3 regions of the Streptomyces sp. G5(2025) genome follow, and region 2 is predicted to be linked to each of the others. Evidence: riboswitches for the same ligand, from Rfam matches in the RefSeq annotation. Region 2 holds a riboswitch; each other region holds the start of a gene.
The links. A riboswitch is a leader RNA that binds a small molecule or an ion and turns the genes downstream of it on or off. The one in region 2 is predicted to bind cobalamin.
Positions count from the first base shown of each region.

Region 1 (5,342 bases), on a different contig from region 2:
CCGCCCTCGGGGGACGGCTCCGGCCGGGGGCCACCCGTCAGCGGCGCCACCCGGCTCGGGAGCACCGCCACGGAGAAGTACGGCACGGACTCCGGGTCCACGTCGGCGAGGCGGCCGGTGCGCTCGCCGTCCATGGTGGCGCGCTCGACGTAACGGGCCTCGTCCAGGCGGCCCGAGCGCTCCAGGGCGCCGCGCACCTTGCCGAACGTACGGCCGAGCTTCATGACGACCGCCGAGTCCGTCGACGCGAGGCGCGCGGTCAGCTCCTCCTCGGGGAGGGTGCCGGGCAGGATCGTCAGGACCTCCTCGGCCTCGACGAGGGGTTCGCCGAGGCGGGCGGCGGCGGCGCTGACCGAGGTCACACCGGGGATGACCTCAGTGTCGTAGCGGTGGGCGAGCCGCTTGTGCATGTGCTGGTAGGAGCCGTAGAAGAGCGGGTCGCCCTCGGCGAGGACGGCGACCGTGCGCCCGGCGTCCAGGTGCGCGGCGAGGCGGGCGGCGGCCTCTTCGTAGAAGTCGTCGAGGGCGCCGCGGTAGCCGCCGGGGTGGTCGGTGGTCTCCGTGGTGACGGGGTAGACCAGCGGCTCCTCGACGTGGTCGGCACGGAGGTGCCGCGCGGCGATCGAACGGGCGATGGAGCGGCCGTGCCGCGCAGAGTGGTACGCGACGACGTCGGCGGCGGCGATGACCTCGACGGCGCGCACGGTCATCAGGGAGGGGTCGCCGGGCCCGAGCCCGACCCCGTACAACTTCCCCCGCCCGGTGTTCTGAGCGTGCTGGGCGTACTCGGTGTGCTGGGTGTTCTCGGTGTGCTCGGTGTTCTGGGTGTTCACTCCGTCTCGCTCGCAATCGCGTTGATCGCCGCCGCGGCCATCGCGCTGCCGCCACGACGGCCCCGTACGACCAGGTACTCCAGGCCCGAGTGGTGCTCGGCGAGCGCGTCCTTGGATTCCGCGGCGCCGACGAAGCCGACCGGGATGCCGAGGACGGCGGCCGGGCGCGGGGCGCCTTCCTCGATCATCTCCAGAAGGCGGAAGAGCGCGGTGGGCGCGTTGCCGATGGCGACGACGGAGCCTTCGAGGCGGTCGCGCCACAGCTCCATGGCGGCGGCGCTGCGGGTGGTGCCGAGCCGCGCCGCGAGGTCCGGGACGGCGGGGTCGGTGAGGGTGCAGATCACGTCGTTGTCGGCGGGCAGCCGCTTGCGCGTGACGCCGCTCGCGACCATGTTCGCGTCGCACAGGATCGGCGCGCCGTCGCGCAGCGCCTTGCGGGCGTCGGCCACCACGCGCGGGCTGAAGGCGAGGTCGCGGACGAGGTCGACCATCCCGCAGGCGTGGATCATCCGCACCGCGACCTGGCTGACGTCGGCGGGCAGACCGGCGAGGTCCGCCTCCGCGCGGATGGTGGCAAAGGACTCGCGGTAGATCGCCGCGCCGTCCTTCTCGTAGTCGAACACTGTGCTCTCGCTCATCTCGTGGCCGTTGCTCTGGTGGTTGCGGATGTCGTACGTGCTGTCGTGACCGTCTCGGTCAGGGTTCCGCCGCTCACGGGCGCCGCCGTGCCGCCGGTGCGCACCGTCACCTCGTACCGACCGTCCCCGGTGGCGAGGACGTCCACCCAGTCGCCGTGCGGGTGCCCGCACCGCCGCTCGCAGCCGGACCAGTGGACGGGCAGGCCACCGGTGCCGGGGACGGCGTCGGCGCGGACGTCGGCGAGGGACTTGGCGCAGCCGGGCCTGCCGGTGCAGGCGCCGACGCCGAGCCAGGGCGAGGCGGGGTCGGTGAGGTATCCGGCGTCGGCCAGCGCGCGCAGGCGTGCGCGGGCCGCCGCGGCGTCCTCGAAGCCGGGGAGCACGAAGCCGCGCCACGGGGTGACGCGCAGTTCGTCGGCGGGGGCGGGCAGCAGGGCCCGCCACTGGTCGGCGCTCACGCGGCCGAGGGGGGCGCCGACGGCCACCGCGCGGCCGATGACGCCGGGCAGGTGTGGGGCGGGGCGGGGCGGGCCGAAGGGGGCGGCGGCCGGTTCGGCGTCGATGCCCTGCCGCGCCAGCGCCCCGGCGAGGTCGACGGGGTGCCCCGCGGGCAGCTCGCGGACCCGCCACGCCCCGTTGCCCGCGTCGCGCGCGGCGGCGAGGAAGGCCCCGGCGGCGGCGAGGGCGGCACGCGGGGCGTCGGCGGCGGAAACCCGCAGGGCGCGGTCACCGACGCGGACGAGCGCCGACGCCGTGCCGGTCGGCCGCACGGCCGGGGTTCCGTCGGCTCCCGCGTACCCCGCCCCGCCCGAAGCCACGGGCACGGAAGCCGCCCCGCCCCCCGACTCCACGGACGCGCGCCCCGCCCCGCCCGATTCTGCGATCAAGGTCACATCGCCGCTGAGCGGGGCCACATCCCCGCGCCCGTCGTCCAGGACGAACAGGAAGCGGCCGGAGAGCGCCGTCGTCCACTCCTGCCCACACAGCAGCCGGTCCAGCTCGCGGGCCCACAACTGCACGTCGGCGTGGCCGAGTCGGTCGAGCGTGGCGAGCGGGGAGGCCACGATGTTGCGGACGCGTTCGTGGCGTTCGGAGGGCAGCAGGCCCGCGTCCGCGAGGAGCGCGGAGAGCTCCGCGCCGCAGCTCGCGCCGAGGCCGCGCAGCTCGATGTTGCCGCGCGAGGTGATGCTGAGGTGGCCGTCCGCCAGGCGCTCCGCCACGTCTGCCAGCACCGCTGCCTGACGGGACGTCAAAAGCCCTGCGGGTACGCGGAGTCGGGCCAGCGCGCCGTCGTCGGCTCGGTGCAGGCGGAGGGCTCCGGGGCAGGCGTCGCCCCGGTCGCGTACCGGGTTGCGTATGAGGGATTCGCCCTGGTTCGTGGAGGTCGCTCGGGTGGGCGGCATGGCGGCGAGCATACCCACGCCGATCCGGCCGGTCGCCTCCCGAGACGGGCCGTCCCGGTAGGTGGGCGCCCCATCGGCCGCGGTCAGGACTTACTATGCAGGCGGCGGGCCGCCAGGTCCGCCTACGCCAGCGACGGCGTGGGTCCGCCAGGACCCGGGGGAGGAAGCCCGGTGTGAATCCGGCGCGGTCCCGCCACTGTGAGCCCCATCCGTGGGGCGAGTCAGGAACTCCCGCCGTCCATACGACCACCCGGGGCGCGGACACCCCGAGGAAGGCCTGCGCACGCATGCTTCTGCTGCTGTCGACCTCCGACACCGACCTGCTCAGCGCCCGCGCGGCGGGGGGTCCGGTCGACTACCGGTTCGCCAACCCCTCCCGCCTGGACCTCGCCGAGCTGCCCGCGCTCCTGGAGGGCGCCGACCTCGTCGTCGTACGCCTCCTCGGCGGCGTACGCGCCTGGCAGGACGGCCTTGACCAGCTCACCGCCAGCGGTCTGCCGGTGGTCGTGCTCACCGGTGAACAGGCGCCCGACGCCCAGCTGATGGCCTCCTCGACCGTGCCGGTCGGCATCGCCGCCGAGGCGCACGCCTACCTCGCGCACGGCGGCCCCGCGAACCTGGAGCAGCTCGCCCGCTTCCTCTCCGACACCGTGCTCCTCACCGGCCACGGCTTCGACCCGCCGGCGCCCGCGCCGTCCTGGGGACCGCTGGAGCGCGCCGCCCGCGACATCGAGGGCCCGACGGTCGCGGTGCTGTACTACCGCGCCCACCACATGAGCGGCAACACCGCGTTCATCGACGACCTGTGCGGCGCCATCGAGGACGCGGGCGCCCGCCCGATGCCGCTGTACGTGGCCTCGCTGCGCGCCCCCGAGCCGGAGCTGATCGACGCGCTGCGCCCCGCCGACGCCATCGTGACGACGGTCCTCGCCGCCGGTGGCACCAAGCCCGCCGAGGCCTCCGCGGGCGGCGACGACGAGTCGTGGGACGCGGGCGCGTTGACCGGGCTCGACGTGCCGATCCTCCAGGCGCTCTGTCTGACCGGGTCGCGTTCGGCCTGGGAGGAGAACGACGAGGGCGTCTCGCCGCTGGACGCCGCGAGCCAGATCGCGGTGCCCGAGTTCGACGGACGGCTCATCACGGTCCCCTTCTCGTTCAAGGAGATCGACGAGGACGGGCTCCCGGCGTACGTCGCCGACGCCGAGCGCGCGGCCCGGGTCGCCGGTATCGCCGTACGCCACGCGCGTCTGCGGCACATCCCGGCCGCCGACAAGCGCCTGGCCCTGGTACTTTCCGCGTACCCGACCAAGCACTCCCGGATCGGCAACGCGGTCGGCCTGGACACCCCGGCGTCCGCCGTCGCGCTGCTGCGCAGGCTCATCGCGGAGGGGTACGACTTCGGTCCCACGGAGGAGATCCCGGGCCTCGTCTCCGGTGACGGCGACGAGCTGATCCGCGCGCTGATCGACGCGGGCGGCCACGACCAGGACTGGCTGACCGAGGAGCAGCTCGCCGCCAACCCGGTCCGCATCCCGGCCGCCGACTACAAGCGGTGGTACGCGACGCTGCCGCAGGAGCTGCGGGACTCGGTCGAGCAGCACTGGGGGCCGCCGCCCGGCGAGATGTTCCTGGACCGTTCGCGGGTCGGCGACGGCGGCGATCCGGAGGGCGACATCGTCCTTGCCGCCCTGCGGCGCGGCAACCTCCTCATCCTCATCCAGCCGCCGCGCGGCTTCGGCGAGAACCCCATCGCGATCTACCACGACCCGGACCTGCCGCCCTCGCACCACTACTTGGCGGCCTACCGCTGGATCGCGGCCCCCGCCGCCGACGGCGGCTTCGGCGCGGACGCGATGGTCCACCTCGGCAAGCACGGCAACCTGGAGTGGCTGCCCGGCAAGAACGCGGGCCTCTCGGCGGCCTGCGGCCCGGACGCCGCGCTCGGTGACCTGCCGCTGATCTACCCCTTCCTCGTCAACGACCCGGGCGAGGGCACGCAGGCCAAGCGCCGCGTGCACGCCACGCTCATCGACCACCTCGTGCCGCCGATGGCCCGCGCCGACTCCTACGGCGACATCGCGCGCCTGGAGCAGCTCCTCGACGAGTACGCGCAGATCAGCTCGATGGACCCGGCGAAGCTGCCGGCGATCCGCGCGCAGATCTGGACGCTCATCCAGGCCGCGAAGCTCGACCACGACCTGGGCCTGGAGGACCGCCCGGACGACGACGGCTTCGACGACTTCCTCCTCCATGTCGACGGCTGGCTCTGCGAGATCAAGGACATGCAGATCCGCGACGGCCTGCACGTGCTCGGCACCGCCCCGGCGGGCGCCGACCGCGTCAACCTCGTCCTCGCGATCCTGCGCGCCCGCCAGATCTGGGGCGGCACGACCGCCCTGCCCGGCCTGCGCGAGGCGCTCGGCCTGGACGAGTCGGCGGCGACGCGCGTGAGCGCCGACGAGGCGGAG
Region 1 is NZ_JBMUZT010000002.1:1,639,420-1,644,761, forward strand. Features, by position in the region: gene ACOBQB_RS07675 (precorrin-2 C(20)-methyltransferase) at 1-833, opposite strand, end outside; gene ACOBQB_RS07680 (precorrin-8X methylmutase) at 830-1,456, opposite strand; gene ACOBQB_RS07685 (cobalamin biosynthesis protein CobG) at 1,468-2,886, opposite strand; cobalamin riboswitch at 2,994-3,125, shown strand; gene cobN (cobaltochelatase subunit CobN) at 3,162-5,342, shown strand, end outside.
Region 1: another riboswitch for cobalamin. It lies ahead of cobN (cobaltochelatase subunit CobN); the one in region 2 lies ahead of ACOBQB_RS23340 (CbtB domain-containing protein).

Region 2 (5,342 bases):
GCCCTTCCTGGTGCTGACCAACAACTCCATCTACACCGCGCGCGACCTCCAGGCCCGGCTCACCCGCATGGGCCTCGAAGTGCCCGTCGAGAACATCTGGACCTCCGCGCTGGCCACCGCCAAGTTCCTGGACGACCAGCGCCCCGGCGGCACGGCCTACGTCATCGGCGAGGCGGGCCTGACCACGGCCCTGCACGACATCGGGTACGTCCTGACCGACCACGACCCGGATTACGTGGTGCTCGGCGAGACCCGCACGTACTCCTTCGAGGCCATGACGAAGGCCGTCCGCCTCATCAACGGCGGAGCCCGCTTCATCTGCACCAACCCCGACGAGACGGGCCCCTCCACCGAGGGCCCGCTGCCCGCCACGGGCGCCGTGGCCGCGCTGATCACCAAGGCGACCGGCAAGAACCCGTACTTCGCGGGCAAGCCGAACCCCCTGATGATGCGGACCGGGCTGAACGCCATCGGGGCCCACTCGGAGACCAGCGCGATGATCGGCGACCGCATGGACACCGACGTCCTCGCCGGGCTTGAGGCGGGCATGGAGACGTTCCTGGTGCTGACCGGGCTGACGTCGCGGCGCGACATCGACACGTACCCCTTCCGGCCGTCCACCGTCGTGGACTCCATCGCCGACCTGGTCGAGCGGGTCTAGACCGCCGCACGGCCCCCGTTTGACCGCTGCCGGGATGCGGGGGGCGGGGCACGGCGTGAACCTCGTAGGACAGGAGGTTCACGATGCGTATATGTTCCCTCGCTCCTCGTGCGGCCGGCGTGGCCGGCGTGGCCGTCCTTGTCATGGTCGCCCTGCCCGGCGGTGGGGCCGCGGCCCACGAGAACGGTTCCGTGGACGCCACCGTCACCCCCGCCGACGCCGCGGCCGGCGCCTCCGTGGAGGTGAGAGTGACCGGCTGCGAGGGCGCCACCGGATCGGCGGGATCGGGGGCCTTCGAGGGGGAGGCGCGCCTCGCCGGGCGGGGCGGCGACGATCTCCACGGCACCGCCAGGATCCGCAAGGGCGTCACCGGGTCCTACGAACTCACCGTCATCTGCGACGGCCACCCCCACCAGGGCGTCGGCACCGTCCGGGTGGCCCAGCGGAACACCGAGCCGACCGCGCCGGTGCGCGCCGGTGGCGGCGGCACCGCCCACCTGACCTCGGCGGTGTCCGCGGAGCCCGACGGGGCCGACGAGGCGGGCCCCGGTACCCGGCACGCCGTGATCGGCCTGATCCTCGCCGGGGTCGCGGCGGTCGCCGTGGCGTTCCGCAGCGTCCGCCGGCGCCGCTCCGAGTGACGGGCGGGGCGTGAGCGTGTCCGGCGGCGAACGCCCGCCCGGGTCCGGACGCCTGCTGACCGGCGTCGCCTGGGCGGTCCTCCTGGTGGGGCTCGCGCTGTGGGGCAGCGGGGTCGCGAACCTGCCCGGCGGCCTGTCCGGGCCCGCGACCGGCGACGTGGCGGCGGTCGGCCGCCCCCACGCCGTCGAACTGCCGCCCGCCCACACACCGTTGGCGCCCGCCCGGCCGCAGCGCGTCGAGGTGCCCTCCCTGAAGGTCGGCGCCCCGGTGACCGCCCGCGGCCTCGATGCCCGGGGCGCGATCGACCCGCCGCCGTTCGCCCAAGGGGACACCGTCGGCTGGTACGGCGGCGGGACCCGCCCCGGCGCCCCCGGCGCGGCGCTCTTCGTCGGCCACGTCGACACCGAGACCGACCCCGCCGTCTTCTACGACCTCAGCGCGGCGCGCCCCGGCGAGAGGATCGACGTGACCCGCGACGACGGCACCGTCGCCGAGTTCACGATCGACGACGTCCAGGTCGTCACCAGCGACCGCTTCGACGCACGAAAGGCCTACGGCCCCCACGAGGAGGGCCGCGCCGAACTGCGCCTCATCACCTGCGGCGGCACCTTCGACAGGGCCGCCCGCGCCTATACGGCGAACGTGATCGTTTCGGCGTACCTGACCGGGGTGCGGCGTTAGACCGGTGGTCAGGGGAGTCCGAGGGCTGTGGCGGCTCGGTGGTCCGACGGCCGTGCCGCGGGCATGTCGCGGGCGGCGCCGGGTGGCGAGCGGTGGCGCCGCCCGCCGCCGGGGCGCGCCTGATCACGTGCGGCGCGCACCTTCGGCAGGGGCGCGCTCCCGGGTCACCCGCACCTGCCGAGGAGCCCGCTAGGCGGCCTGCCGGCCGGTCAGCGGCGGGGCCGGAGCGGGAGCCGCGGCGGCGCCTTTCGCCGCGCGCACGCCGAGGCCGCCGAAGACCGCCGCGAACACCGCCCACAGCAAGGCGTGCGAGGCGAGCGACAGCATGCGGAAGTCCCACAGCAACGACGCGTCGACCGGCACCGGGTCGGGGTTGCCCGGCAGCAGGAACAGCACCGCGAGGACGGCGACCGCGGTGAGGGCCGTCGCGATGTGCCGCACCGGTTCGGGGTGCGCGGCGAGGCGCACGTACACCTGGCGCACCAGGAACATGCCGAGCACGCCGATGGCGACCGAGGCGAGCCACAGCGCCTGGCGGTCGCCGACGGTGCCCGCGTCGCCGACGCCCGGCGGGTTCGCCGGATAGCGCAGCCCGGGCAGGAGGGAGACCGCGAGGAAGGCGGCGGCGGAGAAGGCCAGCGCGCGTGGCCACGGCAGCGCGCGCGGATCACGCCGGTGCACCGCGGCGTACGCGACGGCGAACAGCACGCCGAGGGCCAGGCCCGCGACGAGGGCGGTGACGACCAGGCCGCCGTGCTGGGTGGAGCGGCTGAACAGCTCTTCGTGGTGCTGGACGGCCTGCGCGGCGCCGTGCCCGTGTTCCTGGGCGGCCGCGCGTTTCTCCTCGGCGCGGATCGCGCGGTCCATCAACGGCTCGGCGAGCAGCAGCGAGAAGAGGCCGGCGGTGAGACCCGCCGCTCCGCCCGCGGCCAGGCCGCGGACGAGCAGGGGGAGTACGGGGGACGAGGGTGCTGAGGGCATGGTGCTGGTGTCCGTCCGCCCGGTCAGTGGCACGGGGCACCGAAGAGGTGCCGGCCGTCGTGCGCGAACTCGTGGAGGTAGTCGCCGGTCGCCGAGATCAGCGAGCCGTTGTCCATGAACACGGCGTAGAGCGCGATGAGCGCGATGACCGCGGCGGCCGAGGCGATCAGCCAGTCGCGGGTCTGCGTCACGGCGGCCTGGCTCGCCGTGGTGTCGGTGTGCGGAGCTGCGGAGTGCAGGGACATACCGGTGGGCCTCCTTCTGGGGTTTCCACGCCCCATGGCAGGAGGACGACGGTTCAGTTCCTGACTTCCGCGTACGAGCGTGCGTACGTGGTCACAGTGGCGGGACCGCCCCGGATTCGCACCGGGTTCCTGTCAAACCGTCGCCTCGATGTATGGACTTGTCGTCACGGAGAGTCCCAGCGCGTCGCGTCTCTGTCAACACCCCCCAGGTCCTGGGCGGTCCTGCTGACCGCCGGGCTCACCTGCCCGATCGGCGGCCCGCTCCCCCGGGAGCCGCCGACCGGGCCGGTCCTCGACCGCGCGCGCACGAGCCGCGGGAGGAACCCGGCGCCGGCGCGGGAGGTTCACGGGCAGGCCGTCCCGGTTCCGTAAATGGCCCACAGGGCCAGGCGGTTGGGCCGTGCCACAGACTCTAGGGCGAATGCGCGCGGCGGCCTAGAGGCAGCCGTGAGCACCTCGTGGGCCGGGGGACCCTGTGTCAGGATTGAGATACGGACAGTGCGCCCAAGGGGGAGTGGATGTACCGAAATGACACCGGCCGCGGACGTCGTTTCGCGGCCAGGGGGGTGCGGACCGGGGTGGCGCTCGCGGGGGCCGCGCTCCTCCTTTCCGCGTGCTTCTCCTCCGGTGGCGACCCGGAGGAGAACACGTCGGGACCGCCCCCGAAACAGCAGCCCAAGAGCCAGGACCCGTACTGGGTCAACCCGGAGGGGACCGCCGCCAAGCAGGTCGCCGCGTACGAGAAGGACGGCGCGAAGGACGACGCCGAACTGACCCGGAAGATCGCCCGGCAGCCGGTCGCCGAGTGGCTCGTCCCGGAGAACGCGCAGGACCAGGCGCGCGGCTTCACGGAGGCCGCGGAGAAGGCCGACCGGGACGCCCTGTTGGTCCTCTACAACATCCCGCACCGCGACTGCGGCCAGTACTCGGGCGGCGGCGCGGCCGACGGCGACGCCTACCGCGCGTTCGTCGACCAGGTCGCCCGGGGCATCGGCGACCGGCGTGCCACGGTGATCCTGGAGCCGGACGCGGTGCTGCACATGGTCGACAACTGCACGCCCGAGCAGTTCCACGAGGAGCGCTACGACCTCCTCAGGGGCGCCATCGAGAAGCTCAAGTCCTTGAAGAACACGAAGGTGTACCTGGACGCGGGCAACGCGGGCTGGCAGAACCCCGACTCGCTCTGGGAGCCCCTGAAGCGGTCCGGCGTCGAGCAGGCCGACGGCTTCTCGGTCAACGTCTCCAACTTCCAGACCACCGAGGCCAGTACGGAGTTCGGCAAGAGGCTCTCGGCGAAGATCGGCGGCAAGCCGTTCGTCATCGACACGGGGCGCAATGGCAAAGGGCCTTACGACAAGGGCAAGGACCCGTGGTGCAACCCGCCGGGGCGGGCGCTCGGCGAGACGCCCACGACGAAGACGGACGACCCGCTCGTCGACGCGTACCTGTGGATCAAGCGGCCGGGGGAGTCCGACGGGACGTGCCGGGGCGGACCCAAGGCGGGGGAGTGGTGGCCGGAGTACGCGCTGGGCCTGGTGAGGAACGCCTCGTAGGGGTCGCCCCTTACGGGGGCGATACTCACGGCACGCGAACCCATCGCGCCTCGCTGGGAACCCCCTGCTCATCCGACACGAACAGCATGTACCAGCCCGATTCCACCAAACTCCGATTCTTCGGGACCGTCACCCTCACCTCGCCCTTCGACTTCTTCAGGTCCAGCGCGATCGACGTCTGGTCGATATCCGTGACGTGCGTCGACGCGCTGGGCCGGATGAGCCGCGCCGTCTTGATCGACGACGCGTGCCGCGTCGGAAACGTCCCCGACTCCCCGCGCCCGATCGTCTTCGGCCCCTTGCCGAGGCTCGGCCGCGAGCCCTGGTAGAGGTACGGCGGCGTGTAGATCTCGATGCGCTGCTCGAAGACGCCCGGCTTGGTGTTGGCCTTGTCGGCGAAGAGCGAGTCCGAGCCGAAGAACATCACGCGCCCGTCCGGCAGCAGAATCGACCCGGAGTGGTAGTTGCGGCCGACCAGTGGGTCGGCGACCCTCCGCATGTCGCCGGTCCGCGCGTCGTAGATCCGCGCCTGGCGGATGTTGGAGTCACCGCGCCCGCGGTAGTCCTCGGAGCCGCCGG
Region 2 is NZ_JBMUZT010000006.1:2,778,717-2,784,058, reverse strand. Features, by position in the region: gene ACOBQB_RS23360 (HAD-IIA family hydrolase) at 1-661, shown strand, start outside; gene ACOBQB_RS23355 (hypothetical protein) at 745-1,302, shown strand; gene ACOBQB_RS23350 (class F sortase) at 1,319-1,984, shown strand; gene ACOBQB_RS23345 (CbtA family protein) at 2,174-2,965, opposite strand; gene ACOBQB_RS23340 (CbtB domain-containing protein) at 2,989-3,210, opposite strand; cobalamin riboswitch at 3,245-3,366, opposite strand; gene ACOBQB_RS23335 (glycoside hydrolase family 6 protein) at 3,729-4,763, shown strand; gene ACOBQB_RS23330 (galactose oxidase-like domain-containing protein) at 4,789-5,342, opposite strand, start outside.

Region 3 (5,342 bases), 2.5 Mb from region 2:
CAGGGGTTCCGCTGCTGCTGAGCAAACCTGTCGACCGCTGCTGAGCAGGCACGTCGACGCTTCGATCTCCGTCCGTTATACGGACAGGGGTTCCATACCGCGAGACCGTGGCTTAGATTTCCCGCACGTTAAGCATGGGATAAGTGAGGGAACGGAGCCGCGACATGTCAGATGCGCCTGAAGTGAACAGACCGGTGGTCACGCCGGTCCGCGTGGTCATCGCAGCCTGCCTTGTCGCACCCTTCGTGGCGATGCTCTGGGTGAGTTCGTACGCGAAGCTCGAACCGACCCTCATAGGCATCCCGTTCTTCTACTGGTACCAGATGCTGTGGGTGGTCATCTCCACGCTGCTCACGATGATCGCGTACAAGCTGTGGCAGCGTGACCAGCGCGCCCGTAAGGAAGGTGCGCGGTCATGAACGGCGGAGTCAACGGCGTCGCGCTCGCCGTCTTCATCTTCTTCTTCATAGCGGTCACGGTCATGGGCTTCCTGGCCGCCCGCTGGCGCAAGGCCGAGAACGACCAGAGCCTGGACGAATGGGGCCTCGGCGGCCGGTCGTTCGGCACCTGGGTCACGTGGTTCCTGCTCGGCGGCGACCTCTACACCGCGTACACCTTCGTGGCCGTCCCGGCGGCGATCTACGCGGCGGGCGCGGCCGGGTTCTTCGCGGTGCCGTACACCATCCTCGTCTACCCGCTGATCTTCACCTTCCTGCCGCGCCTGTGGTCGGTCTCGCACAAGCACGGCTATGTGACGACCTCGGACTTCGTGCGCGGGCGCTTCGGCTCGAAGGGGCTGTCGCTGGCGGTCGCGGTCACCGGCATCCTCGCCACGATGCCCTACATCGCGCTCCAACTCGTCGGCATCCAGGCCGTCCTTGACGTCATGGGCGTCGGCGGCGGCCCGGACACCAACTGGTTCATCAAGGACCTGCCGCTCCTGATCGCGTTCGCGGTGCTCGCCGCGTACACCTACTCGTCGGGGCTGCGCGCGCCCGCGCTGATCGCGTTCGTGAAGGACGGGTTGATCTACCTCGTCATCGTCGTCGCGATCATCTACATCCCGATCAAGCTCGGCGGCTTCGACGACATCTTCGCCAAGGCCGGGGACGCCTTCGCGCAGACCAACCCGGCGACCGACAAGCCGCGCGGCGCGCTCGCGCCCGCCGAGGCCGGCCAGTGGACGTACGCGACGCTCGCGCTCGGTTCGGCCCTCGCGCTGTTCATGTACCCGCACTCGATCACGGCGACGCTCTCCTCCAAGAGCCGCAACGTGATCCGCCGCAACACCACGATCCTGCCCCTGTACTCGCTGATGCTCGGCCTGCTGGCGCTGCTCGGCTTCATGGCGATCGCGGCCGGGATCAAGGTGGACAACGGCCAGTTGGCGATCCCGCAGCTGTTCGAGAACATGTTCCCCGACTGGTTCACGGGCGTGGCCTTCGCGGCCATCGGCATCGGCGCGCTGGTCCCGGCGGCCATCATGTCGATCGCGGCCGCGAATCTCTTCACCCGCAACATCTACAAGGACTTCATCAAGCCCGACGCGACGCCCGCGCAGGAGACCAAGGTCTCCAAGCTGGTGTCGCTGATGGTGAAGGTCGGCGCGCTCGCCTTCGTCCTCACCATGGACAAGACCGTCGCGATCAACTTCCAGCTGCTCGGCGGCATCTGGATCCTCCAGACGATGCCGGCGCTGGTCGGCGGCCTGTTCACGCGGTGGTTCCACCGCTGGGCGCTGCTGGCCGGCTGGGCGGTCGGCATGGTCTACGGCACGCTGGCCGCGTACGGCGTCGCGTCGCCGACGCAGAAGCACTTCGGCGGCTCCTCCGACACGATCCCGGGGATCGGCGAGATCGGCTACATCGGTCTCACCGCGTTCGTCCTGAACGTCATCGTGACCGTGGTCCTCACCTTCGTCCTGAAGGCGCTGAAGGCCCCGGACGGCATCGACGAGACCTCGCCCGGGGACTACACCGCGGACGCGGGCGACCCGGGCGTCATCCAGGAACTGCCCAAGGCGACCGCGGGCGCCGGGCACTGAGCCCTTCCCCGCCGCGACGAAGGGCCGCCGGAAAACCGGCGGCCCTTCGTCGTACCCGTGTTGCACACTTCGGCTCATGGACACGACGACCCTCACGATCAGGCGGGCCCGCCCCGAGGAGTACGAGGCGCTGGGCGCCCTCACCGCCCAGGCCTATCTCGACGGCGGACATCTGGACTTCGGGGCGCAGGACCCCTATCTGGCGGTGCTGCGCGACGTGGCGGCGCGCGCGGCCGCGGCCGAGGTCCTGGTGGCGGAGGCGGGCGGGAAAGCACTCGGCTGCGTCACCTACGTCGCCTCCGGCGGCCCCATGGCCGACATCGCGCGCGACGGCGAGGCCGAGATCCGCATGCTGGCCGTCTCCACCGCGGCGCGCGGCCGGGGCGCCGGCGAGACGCTCGTACGGGAGTGTGTGCGGCGCGCCAGGGAGGCGGGCCGCACCGGGCTCGTCCTGTCCACGCAGACGTCGATGCACGCCGCCCACCGGCTGTACGAGCGCCTCGGCTTCGTACGCACGCCCGAGCGCGACTGGCGGCCGATCGACACGGTGCCGCTGCTGACGTACGCGTTGGCTCTCTAGGCTCTTCTGAGCTTCCCTTACCAGCCGACACAAGATGTGGGGCCGCCTCAGGAACCCGGCACAAGATGTATGCTCGTGCTCGCTGTCGCCGCAGGGGAATCCGGTGCAAGTCCGGAACTGTCCCGCAACGGTGCATGTGTACGTCTTTGGCGTACACGGAGTCCGAAGACCTGCCGACAGTGCACCCGTGCCGTCCGGTCCGGGTGCCGACCGTCCGGGCCTCGCGGAGTGGGCCGGTGGACGCGGTACGCCACCCTGCCCGGGTGCGCCCGTGTGTGCCCTCCCCCCTCCTCCTGGCCCAGAGCCGAGCGAGGGAGTGCCCCACGTGACCATCGCGCCTGCCGAACCCGCGTCAGCGCAGGAAGCGCAGTCAGTGCCTTCCGGGCCCGCCGTGCCCGCCGCACCTGCCGCGCCTTCGACGCCGACCCTCCAGGGCCAGGGTGCCGAAGGAACCGACGGGCCAGGGACCGCGCTGCTGCGCACCCTGACCGACCTCACCGCCGACCTCCCCGACGCCGACCCCGGCCGGGTCGCCGCCGCCGCGCTGCGCGGCCGCTCGGTCAAGGCCGACGCGTCGGAGCTGCGGGAGCTCGCGACCGAGGCGGCCGCGGGGCTCATCTCCGAGGACCCGGCGTACTCGAAGCTCGCCGCCCGGCTGCTGTCGATCGGCATCCGCGAGGAGGCGGCGACGCAGGGCGTGCGCTCCTTCACCGACTCCGTGGCGGTCGGCCACCGCGAGGGCCTGATCGCCGACCGCACGGCGCAGTTCGTGACGGCGCACGCGGCCCGGCTCGACGCGCTGGTGGACGCCGCGCTCGCCGACGGCGCCGACTTCCGCTTCGAGTACTTCGGCCTGCGCACCCTGCACAGCCGCTATCTGCTGCGCCACCCGATCACCCGGCAGGTCATCGAGACCCCGCAGCACTTCATGCTGCGCGTCGCGAGCGGCCTGGCCAAGGACGACGGCGCCACCGCCGTGGACGAGGTCGCCGCGCTGTACGGCCTGATGAGCCGCCTGGACTACCTGCCGTCCTCGCCGACGCTCTTCAACTCCGGCACCCGCCACCCGCAGATGTCCTCCTGCTACCTCCTCGACTCCCCACTGGACGAGCTGGACTCGGTCTACGACCGCTACCACCAGGTCGCGCGGCTCTCCAAGCACGCGGGCGGCATCGGACTCTCGTACTCCCGCATCCGTTCGCGGGGATCGCTGATCCGTGGCACGAACGGGCACTCCAACGGCATCGTGCCGTTCCTGAAGACCCTGGACGCCTCGGTCGCCGCCGTGAACCAGGGCGGCCGTCGCAAGGGCGCCGCCGCGGTCTACCTGGAGACCTGGCACTCCGACATCGAGGAGTTCCTGGAGCTGCGCGACAACACCGGTGAGGACGCGCGCCGCACGCACAACCTCAACCTCGCGCACTGGATCCCGGACGAGTTCATGCGCCGCGTCGCCGCCGACCAGGAATGGTCGCTGTTCTCCCCGGCCGACGTGCCCGCCCTTGTCGACCTGTGGGGCGAGGGGTTCGACGCCGCCTACCGCGCGGCCGAGGCCGCCGGGCTCGCGAAGAAGACCATCCCGGCCCGGGACCTGTACGGCCGCATGATGCGCACCCTCGCCCAGACCGGCAACGGCTGGATGACGTTCAAGGACGCCGCCAACCGCACCGCCAACCAGACGGCGGAGCCCGGCCACACCGTGCACTCCTCCAACCTCTGCACGGAGATCCTGGAGGTCACGGACGACGGCGAGACGGCGGTCTGCAACCTCGGCTCGGTGAACCTCGGCGCGTTCGTGGACACGGCGACCGGCGACCTCGCCTGGGACCGGCTCGACGAGACCGTGCGCACCGCCGTGACCTTCCTCGACCGCGTCGTGGACATCAACTTCTACCCGACCGAGCAGGCCGGCCGCTCCAACGCCAAGTGGCGCCCGGTGGGCCTCGGCGCGATGGGCCTCCAGGACGTCTTCTTCCAGCTGAAGCTGCCGTTCGACTCCCCCGAGGCGCGCGCCCTCTCCACTCGGATCGCCGAGCGGATCATGCTCGCCGCGTACGAGGCGTCGGCCGACCTCGCCGAGCGCGAGGGCCCGCTGCCCGCCTGGGAGAAGACCCGTACCGCACGCGGTGTCCTGCACCCCGACCACTACGACGTCGAGCTGACCTGGCCGGAGCGGTGGGCGGCCCTGCGCGCCCGGATCGCCACGACCGGTATGCGCAATTCGCTCCTGCTCGCCATCGCGCCGACCGCCACCATCGCGTCCATCGCGGGTGTGTACGAGTGCATCGAGCCGCAGGTCTCCAACCTCTTCAAGCGCGAGACACTGTCCGGCGAGTTCCTCCAGGTCAACGCCTACCTGGTGGAGGAGCTGAAGCGGCTCGGCGTCTGGGACGCGCAGACCCGCGAGGCGCTGCGCGAGGCCAGCGGCTCGGTGCAGGGCTTCGGCTGGATCCCCGAGGACGTCCGCGCGCTCTACCGCACGGCCTGGGAGATCCCGCAGCGCGGCCTGATCGACATGGCCGCCGCGCGCACCCCGTTCCTCGACCAGGCGCAGTCGCTGAACCTGTTCCTGGAGACGCCGACCATCGGCAAGCTCTCCTCGATGTACGCGTACGCCTGGCAGCAGGGCCTGAAGACGACGTACTACCTGCGCTCACGCCCCGCCACCCGCATCGCCCGCGCGGCCGGCGGCTCGAACGCCACCGCCGCCCCCGTCCC
Region 3 is NZ_JBMUZT010000006.1:5,317,851-5,323,192, reverse strand. Features, by position in the region: gene ACOBQB_RS35130 (CstA-like transporter-associated (seleno)protein) at 1-21, shown strand, start outside; gene ACOBQB_RS35125 (DUF3311 domain-containing protein) at 165-419, shown strand; gene mctP (monocarboxylate uptake permease MctP) at 416-2,044, shown strand; gene ACOBQB_RS35115 (GNAT family N-acetyltransferase) at 2,121-2,624, shown strand; cobalamin riboswitch at 2,694-2,816, shown strand; gene ACOBQB_RS35110 (ribonucleoside-diphosphate reductase subunit alpha) at 2,950-5,342, shown strand, end outside.
Region 3: another riboswitch for cobalamin. It lies ahead of ACOBQB_RS35110 (ribonucleoside-diphosphate reductase subunit alpha); the one in region 2 lies ahead of ACOBQB_RS23340 (CbtB domain-containing protein).